4 regions of the Synechocystis sp. PCC 7509 genome follow, and region 3 is predicted to be linked to each of the others. Evidence: predicted binding sites of a transcription regulator. Region 3 holds the regulator's gene; each other region holds the start of a gene.
What was found. Region 3 encodes NtcA, which controls nitrogen genes in cyanobacteria. Its sites were predicted from a motif close to GTANCNNNNGNTAC; they were not measured.

Region 1 (3,146 bases), 2.3 Mb from region 3:
ATTTGCGTTGTAAAAAAGCTGCGATCGCCTCTCGTCCACTAAAAAACTCGTCCCGATTGCGCCATTGGGAATCTTCGGTATAAGCTAAGGCAACTTTTTGAGGGTTACGAGTGTTCCAGGCATCTTCCGCCGCTTGAACTTTGATTAATGCTGTTTCTAAAGTAAAAGGCGGTAAAGGCGGTTTAGTTTCCATTTTTTAGGCTTCACTCCTTCAGAATTGGGTAAGTTTCTACAAGGGTGTGAAACTCCTGGCTTAAAGGTTTCATAACGGTTTGCTCGTTGGTATTTACTTGCAATTGCAGCAATTCTGGGCGGGAGTAATGACCTACACTGTCCATCATTCGCTTGCGTTTGGTAATTAGGGAAAAATCAAGATCGGCGATCGCCATTCCTTCCCCTTCAGTAATTGGCGCACACAAATGATTACCTTCCGGGCTAATAATGGCAGTATTGCAACCCCCACTCAAAACCTTTTGCAATTTCTCATCGGTAGTAATTTGGGCAACTTGTTCTTTGGATAGCCAACCTGTCGCATTGACAACAAAACAGCCAGATTCTAAAGCGTGATGGCGAATTGTTACTTCAATTTGGTCAGTAAAAATCTGTCCAACTAAAGAACCTGGAAACTGAGCGCAATGGATTTGTTCGTGCTGCGCCATCAAAGCAAATCGCGCCAAGGGGTTGTAATGTTCCCAACAAGCCAAAGCCCCCAACTTGCCAACGGCGCTATCTACAACCTTTAAACCCGCACCGTCTCCCTGTCCCCATACCATCCGCTCGTGATAGGTAGGGGTAATTTTGCGCCGCTTGAGTAACAAAGTCCCATCGGCATCAAAAATTAGTTGAGTATTATATAGAGAACCTCGATCGCGTTCGTTTACTCCCAATACCACCACAATGTTATAAGTACGGGCGGCTTGACTCACCGCATCAGTTACCGCACCCGGTACAGTTACCGCTTCTTCGTACAGTTTCAGATGTTCTTTACCCATGAGTACCGGGGGCTGTACAAAGGAAAAATAAGGGTAATAGGGAATGAAAGTTTCAGGAAAAACTACTAATTGAGCGCCAGATTGGGCAGCATTGGCGATCGCTTTCAATACTTTTTCTGTAGTCCCATCCCGACTATACAACACTGGGCTTATTTGGACGGCGGCGGCTCTAATTGGGCGCGAATAATCCATATTTACAGTGTCCAGGTATCGAGAATAAAGGCGTTATCTTTGCGATGCATCAAAATTAGATCGAGGACATCAAGAGGATTAATTGGACGAATCCCTGGAATTAAAGAAGGTTCGCCATGTCCGTAGAGTGCTTGCAGTGCAAAGCGACAGGCGTATACTTTGCCACCTTCTGACATAAATTTAGTAATTTGGTTATTAAAGTTTTGCTGACCGGGGAATGGTTCATCACCAAGCTTAGGAAAGCCGCGTTGAATTCCGAGTGTTACGCCTGGCCCGTAGAGTAAAACTGCTGTTTCAAAACCTTTACGCTGCAAACGGGTAGCTTGAAGCAAGTTTACAAAACCAATCGAACCTTCAAAGGCGACAGTATGAAAGGTAACTAAGGCTTTTTCTCCGGGTTCAGCTTTGACATCGGGAAATACTTTTTCTTCGTAATCGACAAAAAAGTCACCAGTTTGGTGTGCGGGTGTTGTAACTTCAGGCATAATGTTCTCCTTTGCAAAACTGTTTATCGTTTTGCTAGATTAAGTGCTACCGGAATAAGGGTTTTGTATTTATAAATACGAAAGTTTTAGGTCTAACAATAAAGCTAGTTGCGATGGCTTTGGTTACTAAACTTCTCTCTATACCTATTGATTTAGATAGGTACTTAACGAACAGACTGCAAAATATTTTGATTAGCTGCAATGCGATCGCTCAAATAACCCGCATCTCTTGCTATTCCCGAAAATCTACCCGATCCCCAAGTATATAACCAAGGCAAACCGAGAAAATACAAGCCTTTATGAGCCGTTACACCGCGATCGTGTTGGGGATAGCCTTTATCGTCAAATACCGGGATTTCTATCCAACTAAAATCGGAATGATAACCCGTACACCAAATAACCGCGCCAATATTTGCTTGTTGGTAATCAAGTAAAGGTTTCGCCTTTTCAGGCTGCCAAACTGGTTGATAGTCCGGTTCTACAGGTGCTTGAATCTGGTTAGAGTCAATAAATTTATCAATGTTTTTTTTGATATTTTCCGCCACCGCATCCGCGCCATCTAAATTTTGCTGCAAATTGTCTCGAAAGTGTAGATAAGGACTTGTAACGTCATGCAAAGATCCATACAATTGCATTCCTTCTAAAGCAAATTGGCGCAAGTCAATCTCTCTCCCGCCATCGCGTCCGGTTACATAATGGTTAGTTTTGGCGCGAACTTGCTCTTTTTGCGGATGTTTGTCAACGGGTAAATCGTAGTGACCCATTTTATCTAACCATTCCACGACATCTTTACCGCGATATCTGCGTGGTGATCTAGGAGCGCTACCAACACACAAATGTACTTTTTTCCCTTCAAGATGCAAATCTTCGGCAATTTGACAGCCAGATTGTCCAGTCCCTACAACTAATACAGTATCGGGTAAAGATTGGGGATTTTTATATTCAGAAGAATGTAATTGCAGGATAGATTTATCGAGATTTTGGGCTACTGGGGGGATTTTGGGGCGATGATAGCTACCAGATGCGATCGCAACATTATCTGCTGTATATTCGCCAATGGTAGTAGTTACAGCAAATTCACCTTGAAAACTCCGCACTTTTAACACTTCTACGCCTTCTCTAATTGGTGGCGCAAAAGAAGCGGCATAATCTTCAATGTATTGAACAATTTGGTCTTTTTGCATAAACCCTTCTGGTTCATCGCCAAAGTAGTGATAACCAGGTAACTTACATTGCCAATTGGGAGTCACCAAGCAAAAAGAATCCCAACGTTTAGAACGCCAGGAGTAGCCAATGGTATTTTTTTCAAAGACAATATGCTCAAAGCCTTTTTCCTTCAAGCAGTAACTTAGAGATAATCCCGCTTGACCGCCGCCCACAATAACTATAGGATAATGATTTTTCATAACTACTCTTTGCTCCAGCAATGTACTGTCAGATTAAGTGCTGGCTGAGTAAGTCTTTTGTAGCTCTCAAT
Region 2 (3,146 bases), 360 kb from region 3:
TAGATGCAGGGCTGAAAACTTCAATTTCACCCTGCATTTGTGTTACTAATTCTTTAGCGATCGCAAGTCCCAATCCTGTACCCGGAATTGCTGAATTTTCCTGTACTCCTCGGTAATGCCGCTCGAAAACTTTTCCCAAATCAGCAGGGGGAATTCCTAACCCAGTATCGCTAATGGCTATACCTTGTAAACTGTCTCCCCAAATGCCAGATTGAATATTAATTTGTCCGCCTTTGGGAGTGTATTTCAAAGCATTATCAATCACATTGCTCAATAGTTCCCTTAAAGCTCCTTCGTCAGCTTTGACGGCGGGTGCATTCATCGGAATGTCTGCTTCTAAACGTAAATTTCGCTCAAGAGCGATCGCCCGTGCTGATTCTACAAGCGGCGCTAATACATTGGCAACTACACATAATTGGCTATTTGCCGCCGTCAGTAATGGCAAAGATTTTACCTTAGTTAAAGCCGGAGCTAAAGCTTTTTGGGCTTCTAAGTCATCCACCGTCAAATCTATTGCCCGATCGAATTGTTTAAGCAATTCTTGCAGGCGATCGCTTTCTCTGACAATATTATCCGCTACGGCTCTATTCGCATCGTCGGGGGCAAAGCGTTTGAGCAATAGCTTACCAAAGGTTCGCAGCGCCGTTAAAGGGTTGCGGAATTGATGTAATAAGTTATCTAGTAAATCTCTTTGCTGTTGCTGTAAATGCTGCTGCTTTGACAATTGCTGCTCTACCCAAACTCTACGCCGATCTAACGAACAAGCGATCGCTAAAGTTTGAGCAATGGTCTCAATTTCTTGACGCTCGGCTTCATTCCAGGCTCTGTCTTCTCTCCCAGTTACGAGCAATCCCATCAACATCCCTTCATAAATTAATGGCAATACAATTTGTCTAGTAGGGCTTAATGACGGCGTTGGCGCTTGCCAAAATTCTCTGGCTGGCAATGGTACAGAGGTAGGGGCAATATTTGGTAGTAACTTCGGTGAAGTATTTTCCCTTACTTCGTGTAGCATCCCTCCTGAAACCTTTGCTTTTTGCCAAGCAGCTAAATCGGGATAAGCAAATACGGGAATTAACTTAGCTTGGCTGCTTTCTTTTTCTACCAATTCCTCTGTCAAATAAACCATGCTCCATACCGCTCCCAACCTCTGGGTGAGCGCGGCAACTTGGATTTGGCATAGAGCAACAAAATCAGAACTGGTCAGCATTCTTTATGTACTAAAACTTATTCAGCTTGCCTACACTACCGGGACTTTTGCCTCATATTAACAAGGTAATTGGGCTATGAGATGTTTTCAGCCTTTGAGCGAGAGATTTTTATATCAAGCGTAGTTCTTTAACAATTATTAACTTTATTAAACAACTTCTTAACCTTTGCGGCACTTTTAAACCATATCTTGATAACTTTGTATCAAATACTTAACATAAGTTGATTTTAAAAATTCAGAACGATATACTGGCGACGGAAATTGTAACCATAACTACAATATTTCATTGTTTAGAGAGGAGGACAAAAAGTTGGCAAGGAGACGCAAGCGGAAAAGTCGTCGTCGTCAAGAGGGTCGCCGAATCCTGGAAAACGTGCCTCAATTTAGTATCGAAAGTGGAGAAGATAAGCCTGTGACCGCCGCCAGAAAATATATTCAAGCGGAGGGCATCTTACCACCAGCGTTGCTACTTGTGAAACGGAATGAACACACAACGGATCGTTACTTCTGGGCAGAAAAAGGATTATTTGGGGCGCAGTACGTTGAGGAGAATCATTTTTTGTTTCCTAGTCTGCGGTTTTTAGAAAATCCCACAGAGAAGGAATTGGTGACGATACGCAAGTAGGCGTGACAGGAGTTTAGTTAAATGGTATTGATCGGCTATAAATCCTTTAAACAATTATTTATGAGGTTTTTTAACAGAAATACCAGGGTGTGAATCGTTAGTTTTAGTCAAATTTTAACCCTACTCAAGCCTCTAGTTTGGGTGGGGTAATTTTTTGGACAATAAATATTTATTCGCGATCGCCTACCTCGGTCAAAGGAATAGCCTGTCGAAGTTCAAGAATTTCATCGCGGTGAGCTTTGATCCAAATAGTCACATTCTGACTGCTTGTAGGTTGCAATTTTAGAGATACTTGTTCGATGCGACCAGCTTTTTTCCAATAAAAAATACCCGCCGCCGGGGACGCAAGCACCAATAACAAAAAAACTTTACCTAAGTTGGGAAACAGGAGCGACAAAGCTAAGACTAAGCTGAGAATACCCGCACTGGCGAGGATGGTTAGAAGCATTGCTAGAAAAATACTAGGTCTAACCATACCCGTAAAAGTAACAGAGTTATTTTCTTTATCTATACTGGCAACGCGGTAGGCTCGAATGTCAAAATACTGTTGTAATTGAGCCATGAGAGTTGCTTCCGGTTGCTGAGAAATTAATTCTATTTGCTCAGTACGATCTTTAGCAGAGGCTCGGATAAAGAAAAACAAGCCCGTTGCTAACACCAAAGTCAAGACAAAAAGTGAGGGAATAGTAGCAGTATTCACGGCTATTGGGGTTAAAACTCATACCAACTTCTTTATTATTGGCTACCCTGGGTTAGTAATGATATATTCTCGCCAAAGACGAGCCAAGTCTTGAGATTGGGTTTGCCACTGGGGACTAATTTGATACATTCTCCTGGGGCGACCTCGCCCAAGGACTTTTTTCCAGTAACCAGTAATGGCTTTTTCGTCTTCTAGAAACTTAATGGCGCTATACAAAACTGTGTCAGACAGGCGATAGCGTGGATGCTCGGTTTCAAGCATGGTAATAAGCTCTGTACCGTAAGATTCTTTTTCAACTAAAACGGAAAGAACATAACATACTGCAAGTTCTTGACCTAAATAAGTTGGAGGACGATGGCGAAAAAACTCATAGATATGCTCAAGTTTCATTTGTCGCTCTCCTAGTAAAGTTTTCATAGACATAGGATGTGAATTAATTTTCGCGGCGGCTTGAGACAGGGTGCTAAAAGAAGTTATAAAAAAATCCAGTAAACTTTATTTTTCTCGGATTGTCAATTAACCTCGCAGCTACTTATATATTTGTGAATTTTTATAGAGATTATGGGCGGAAAAACTAAAAAAAACAACGCCAGTCAAAATGTTTAAAGCTT
Region 3 (3,146 bases):
CAAGCTTTGCGACTTCTTGTTCGAGAAATTCTCTTTGACTCTCTAATTGTTTGAGGCGAACTTCTCTACCGGCAATTACGCGATCGCGCTGTTGCAAATCGCGATCGCGATTGACTATTTCTTGATCTAGATTAGCAATCGCCTCATCGCGATCAGCAATTTGACTTCTGACTTCTGCTAACTGCTTACCGATTTGTTGGCGTTCGTTTTGAAGTTTTTGAATTTCTGCTTGTAAAGTCTTTGCTTGCTGAGAGACTGTTTGCAGTAAAGCCCTAGCATCCAGAAATCTACTGGTAATTTGACTTAGCTGGGTTTGGTTGCGGCTTAGTTGGGCTTGAGTTTGTGCCTGTTTAACTTGAGTACGGCTTAATTGGGCTTGAGTTTGAGTTTGTTTAGTAATTACCGCCTGTAACGATCTATTGGTTGCTTGCAAACGTTTTTGGGCTTGGGCTTGCCTTTTCTCTGCGGCTTTTTGTTCGGTTCTAGCTTGCTGCAAATCCTTTTCTACATTACTTTTTTGAATTTTTGTAGCTTCTAGTTCTTTAGTTGTAGATTCTACCTGCTTGCGCTTTGTTTTGAGGTCTTTTTGAATTCTCTCAAGTTGGAATACTCCCGTGCGCAAGCTTTTGTCGGCGGCAAATAGAATTCCGAGTGTTGAAGCAGCGATCGCGCTCCCAGTTACTATAGTTACTAAAACGGCAGTTTTGCGTGGACGCAGTTTAAACAAGCTTAGTCGAGCTTTGCCTACTCGCGTGCCAATGCGATCGCCTACCGTCGCGATTACACCTCCCAAAATCAAAATTGCTACAATTAGGATTATTCCGGTAGTCATTTTCCGCCGTCCACCTTTGCCCACTCAAATACAGCCTACTTCAACCGCTTAAATTTTGGTGGCTTCTTAGAATTTATGGGGAGCGGGAGAAGCTTTTTTAGGTAAATTGCTGACTCAAAGCTACTGGATTGTGGAGAGTAATCTTTTTTTTGTGAATAGAAATCATTTCGTCAGTCCGCAAATCTCCAAGGAGCCGAGTTACAGTCACGCGAGTAGAACCAATAGCTTCAGCGATCGCTTGATGAGATAACTTAAGGTCAATAGTAATTCCTTCAGAGGTGGGAATACCAAAATCTCGGCACAAAATTAGTAAAAAACTTACTAGCCTCGAACCCATATCGCGGTGCGCCAAAGTTTCAATCATCATTTCTGTTTGCAAAATCCGCGATGACAAGCCTTTAAGCATCAACATCGACAATTCTGGATTGCTTTTTAGCGATTGCTCTACTTGTTCAATGGGTGCGGAAAGTAGCTCTACAGGAGTAAAAGCCACCGCATGATAGAATCTATCCGAACGTTGTCCTGTCAGTAGCGAAAGTACGCCAAACACGCTATTTTCTCTAAGCAGTGCTACGGTAATTTCTTCTCCAGCTTCATAAACCCTAGAAAGTTTTACTGCGCCCTTGAGCAGAAAATAAACTCGTTCTGCTGGATCGCCTGGAAAAAATATCGTTTTACCCCGTTCAAACATTTCCACAACTGGGGGAAACGAGCCAGTTCCTATTTGACGAAATACCGCCGCTAACGGTCTATCTTGCATTACGATCATCTTTTTGCCTAACAAACATCCTTCGCGCGATCCAAAAAACTCCGCAGTTTTGTATCACTACACTACTTAATATGACTTTAAATGGTTTTTTTGTATTGTTGACTACATAATTTTTAAGAGAGAATTACTTTGAAAAAATAGGGGGTTGGCTAATGGGTAATTGGTAATTGGTAATTGGTAATTGGGAGGAAAGAGAGTGAGATAGGACAAGTTGCAAACGTTGGGAAGAATTATCACACTTTACAGTAACGCCAAAAATAGTTAAGAGCGATAGCGTTTTTTGTTTGATGACCAAATTCGGGTATGCTCCTAAATGGAATATTTTTAAATTAAAACTTATAGTTTATGCTCGATTTGACTGGAAAAAACGCCTTAGTAACTGGAATTGCTAACAATCGCTCGATTGCTTGGGGAATTGCCCAACAACTCCATAAAGCCGGAGCAAATATTGGGATTAGCTATTTGCCCGACGAACGCGGCAAAATGGAAAATAAAGTAGCAGAACTTGTAAAACCCCTTAATCCCAGCTTGTTTGTACCGTGTAACGTCCAAAGTGACGAGCAGATCAAAGAAATGTTTGAAGAAGTCGCTTCTAAATGGGGCAAATTAGATATCCTCATTCATTGTCTAGCTTTTGCCAACAAAGAAGACCTAACGGGCGGCTTTAGTAATACTTCAAGAGCGGGTTTTAATCAAGCCTTAGAAATTAGTACCTATTCTTTGACACAGTTAAGCGGTGCGGCGAAACCTTTAATGACTGAAGGCGGTAGTATTGTCACGCTGACCTATTTGGGAGGAGTTAGAGCAATTCCCAACTACAACGTCATGGGGGTAGCAAAAGCTGGGTTAGAAATGAGCGTGCGTTACTTAGCCGCCGAATTAGGAGAGCAAAACATTCGCGTTAATGGAATTTCCGCCGGGCCGATTAGAACTTTAGCTTCTTCCGCCGTTGGGGGAATTTTGGATATGATTCATCACGTAGAAAAAATTGCCCCCTTGCGGCGCACGGTAACGCAGCTAGAAGTCGGAAACGCGGCGGCGTTTTTGTGTAGCGATTTAGCGAGTGGCATTACCGGGCAAATTTTGTATGTAGATGCGGGCTACGAAATTATGGGAATGTAGGAATAATGTAGAGACGTTTTGATGAAACGTCTTCCTAGGAGATTGTGGCAAAACTAGCATCTTCAGTCAAGAATTGAATATATAGATAGTTTTTAAGTTAGTTTTATGCAGACAAGAAACCCCCAAATTTTATCTTCTCTAGCCAATATCCCTACCCGCACGGCTTCTATTCGTCGCACCACCAAAGAAACCGACATAGAAGTTAGTGTTAATTTAGACGGTACGGGAAAATGCAATACAGCGACCGGCGTACCTTTTTTAGACCATATGCTCAATCAAATCGCCTCGCACGGATTAATTGATTTAGACGTGCAAGCGACAGGGGATTTAGAAATAGACGATCACCATACCAATGAAGATGTTGGTATCACTTTAGGACAAGCATTAGGGAAAGCATTAGGCGATCGCCAAGGAATTGTGCGT
Region 4 (3,146 bases), 1.3 Mb from region 3:
GATCGTCAATTTTGATTCTGTCAAAGAAGGTGACAGAAAAAACGACTATTACTCCGGCGATCGCTCCAATTACTGCCGCCCAAGGCAAGCTCACAAAAGCACAACTTGCTGTAATCCCAACTAACCCTGCCAGGATGCCATTGATAATCATCGATAAGTCTGGCTTGCCTAGATACAGCCAAGCGGTGATGGTAGCAGCAATCCCACCTAAAGACCCTGCTATGTTTGTTGTTAAAGCAATATGGGCAATACTTGGATTTACTGACATTGTTGAACCAGGATTAAACCCAAACCATCCTAGCCACAAGATCAAAGCGCCTAAAGTAGCAATACTCATGTTGTGTCCCGGCATTGCTATCGAGACACCATTTTGATATTTGCCCAGACGGGGTCCTAAAAAGGCTGCACCCATCAAAGCTGCCCAGCCACCAACGGCGTGAACTACTGTCGATCCGGCAAAGTCCCAAAATCCTGCTTTTGCAAGCCATCCACCACCCCAAATCCAATGTCCGGTAATTGGGTAAGCAATACCGACAAGCAATAGACTAAAAATTAAAAAGTCAACAAATTTAATGCGTTCGGCAACCGCTCCAGAAACAATTGTGGCAGCAGTTCCAGCAAACACTAACTGAAACAAAAACTTTGCCCCTAGAGGTACGCCTGTCCAATTTAGAGCGCCAAAAACACCTTGATAGGCATCTCCCATTGCTGGGCTATTGTCGGCTCCACTTAAAAACCAGCCATTAGTCCCAAAGAATGGATTGCCATCGCCAAACATCAAGGCAAAACCGATCGCCCAAAATGCTACGGTAGATATGGCAAACACAATTAAGTTTTTTGACAGCACGTTAACAGCGTTTTTTTGCCGACAAAACCCAGTTTCTAGCATACAGAAACCCGCATTCATGAAAAACACCAAAAAGGCAGCTATACATACCCATAAGGTGTCTATCCCCACCCTCAAGCTTTGCAAGTCTTGCGTTACCTTATCGGTACTTGCAGGGGGTGCATCTTGAGCGACGGCGGCGTAACCCCACACCAGCACAATTAAGGTTGCTAGAGGGATGCAGGCTTGCCAACTAGGAGTCAGTTGTTTAATTGCTCGCTCTAACGGAGCTAAAATCGGTATATTTTTGTTAAAGCGGGAATGCCCTTTTAGCCGCCTTTTCGTGTTCTTCCTCTTGTGCTTGGGTGTGAATCTTACCTTCATTAGTCGCAACGATCCTTAATTAGTAAACACTTGATAATCTGGTAAAATCTTGACTTCTAACAAAATCAAGCTATAGCAAAAGACCTGAAATAACTTGTTCTACTAAAGCAAAACTACATTGTTAGTGCCTTTTAAGAAGATTATTTTGTATCACAGCAAGCATTATTTCTGTAAAAATAAATACAAATGTTTAGAAGTTTGCTTCTACAAAATGGAGATAATTATCAAGTTTAGGTAATGAAGGTAACGCCCTACCTTGCGGACTTTAATCCTGCAAGAGGCGATCGCTAAAGTAGCATTTTGCTGACGATACACTCACCATAAGTTCCGAGAGCAAGTAGTAGTGAAACCAAGTATTTACACTTAGTTTGTTATCTGATAATCAGCCTATTACCGAAAATTCACGGTTTTTTATCTAAATAAGCTGTATTAGCCTGTGTAGGGAAAGCAAATTAGCCATTGCCTGAGTAACTTTATTCAGGCAATTTATTTTATTTATCTTCGCTACTAGGATTAAAAGGTAAGTTTTGGTTAATCGCCTCAATTTCTTGCTGTTCCATCTGGTTTACTTCTTTGATATAAGGAAGTAAAATTTGCGTCAATCGCCGATTATAAAAGCGGTGCATACTGTGATTGGGACTTGCGGGAAAGCCTCGCCGCTTCTTATGTCTGCCCCCTGCACCGGGGTCAAAAGTTTGGATTCCTTGGTGGATTGCCCACTCAATCGGCGCGTAGTAGCAAGCATCAAAGTGTAAGCAATCAATATCTTGAAAACTACCCCAGTAGCGCCCGTACAGGCGATCGCCTTTAGTCAAACAAAAAGACATTCCCACGGGTTGACGCTTATCTAACTCGTTATAAGCGGCTACAAATACCACCCGATGCCGATAATGAGCGTATAGCTGCTCAAAAAATCCCTTAGTTAAATACTTACTTCCCCACCAGCCAAATTTGTCGCAAGTATCGGCGTAAAAGCTATACATAAGCGGAAATAATGACTTAGGAATCTCATCACCCGTCAACACTTGCAACTGCAAACTTTGCTTTTCTACAGCTTTGCGTTCGCGTTTAATATTGCGGCGCTGATTGGCGTTAAATATTGTCAAATAATCGTCAAAGCTTTTAAATTCTTGGTTTTGCCAAATTGAGCTATGGTGAAGCCAAGCTGTAAAACCATGACGCTCTAAAACTGGTTTCCATTCGGGATCGACATACAAAAAATGACAGCCCGAAATATTTTGGCGATCGCAAAAATAATCAATCGCCCTGATCATCAACCCAGTCATCTCGTCTTCATCTTCTTCCGGCGCTATCAAAAAACGGTAGCCAACGGCGGGGGTAAAAGGTGACATTCCTAAGAGTTTTGGGTAATAATCCACCCCAATTCGTTGCGATACTTCTGCCCACTGTTGGTCAAAAATAAACTCTCCGTAACTATGACCTTTAAGATACATTGGTGCTGCGGCAATTAAAGTGCGATCGCGCCAAATAGTTAAATGATTCGGCAACCAACCAGCTTGGGGTATAGCACTCCCAGAGCTTTCTAAATTATTTAACCATTCCCACTCCAAAAAAGGCGTTTTGAGGGGCATAGCGAGGGCATCCCATGCCGCTTGGGGAACTTCGGCAATTTTGTTAATCCAAGCAACGTTATAACTAGGCTGAATCGATTTAACCATACAAAAAATCTGTGACGGCAAGGCTACTTCTACAGGGTACTTAAATCGTCCTCTCGTTGGCGGCGATAATGTAAAAAAACTTCTGAAACAATGACTTTTGCCGATACTAATTCTAGACGCGGAGCAACTATTTCTCTAAATCCTTCACCTCCTACAGGAGTGGGGGCATTGTTTCCCCCCAAAAGTAAAGGACAAATCGTTAACCACAATTCATCAATTAAATCGGCGGCTAACATTGCTGCGACTATCTCGCCGCC

Region 1: a site for NtcA is predicted at 1,735-1,748, ahead of SYN7509_RS0218125 (MSMEG_0572/Sll0783 family nitrogen starvation response protein). Genes of this name have one in related genera too.
Region 2: a site for NtcA is predicted at 1,474-1,487, ahead of SYN7509_RS0205130 (DUF3155 domain-containing protein). Genes of this name have one in related genera too.
Region 4: a site for NtcA is predicted at 1,381-1,394, ahead of SYN7509_RS25900 (ammonium transporter). Genes of this name have one in related genera too.

The regions. Positions count from the first base shown of each region.
Region 1 is NZ_ALVU02000001.1:3,614,236-3,617,381, reverse strand. Features, by position in the region: gene SYN7509_RS0218135 (nuclear transport factor 2 family protein) at 1-193, opposite strand, end outside; gene SYN7509_RS26325 (Nit6803 family nitrilase) at 204-1,184, opposite strand; gene SYN7509_RS0218125 (MSMEG_0572/Sll0783 family nitrogen starvation response protein) at 1,187-1,669, opposite strand; gene SYN7509_RS0218120 (MSMEG_0569 family flavin-dependent oxidoreductase) at 1,834-3,075, opposite strand.
Region 2 is NZ_ALVU02000001.1:994,931-998,076, reverse strand. Features, by position in the region: gene SYN7509_RS0205135 (GAF domain-containing sensor histidine kinase) at 1-1,210, opposite strand, end outside; gene SYN7509_RS0205130 (DUF3155 domain-containing protein) at 1,521-1,835, shown strand; gene SYN7509_RS0205125 (cofactor assembly of complex C subunit B) at 2,005-2,535, opposite strand; gene SYN7509_RS0205120 (PadR family transcriptional regulator) at 2,578-2,958, opposite strand.
Region 3 is NZ_ALVU02000001.1:1,354,302-1,357,447, forward strand. Features, by position in the region: gene SYN7509_RS0206870 (DUF3084 domain-containing protein) at 1-832, opposite strand, end outside; gene ntcA (global nitrogen regulator NtcA) at 930-1,601, opposite strand; gene fabI (enoyl-ACP reductase FabI) at 1,947-2,723, shown strand; gene hisB (imidazoleglycerol-phosphate dehydratase HisB) at 2,829-3,146, shown strand, end outside.
Region 4 is NZ_ALVU02000001.1:2,640,658-2,643,803, reverse strand. Features, by position in the region: gene SYN7509_RS25900 (ammonium transporter) at 1-1,210, opposite strand, end outside; gene SYN7509_RS0213245 (GNAT family N-acetyltransferase) at 1,702-2,889, opposite strand; gene SYN7509_RS0213240 (RibD family protein) at 2,919-3,146, opposite strand, start outside.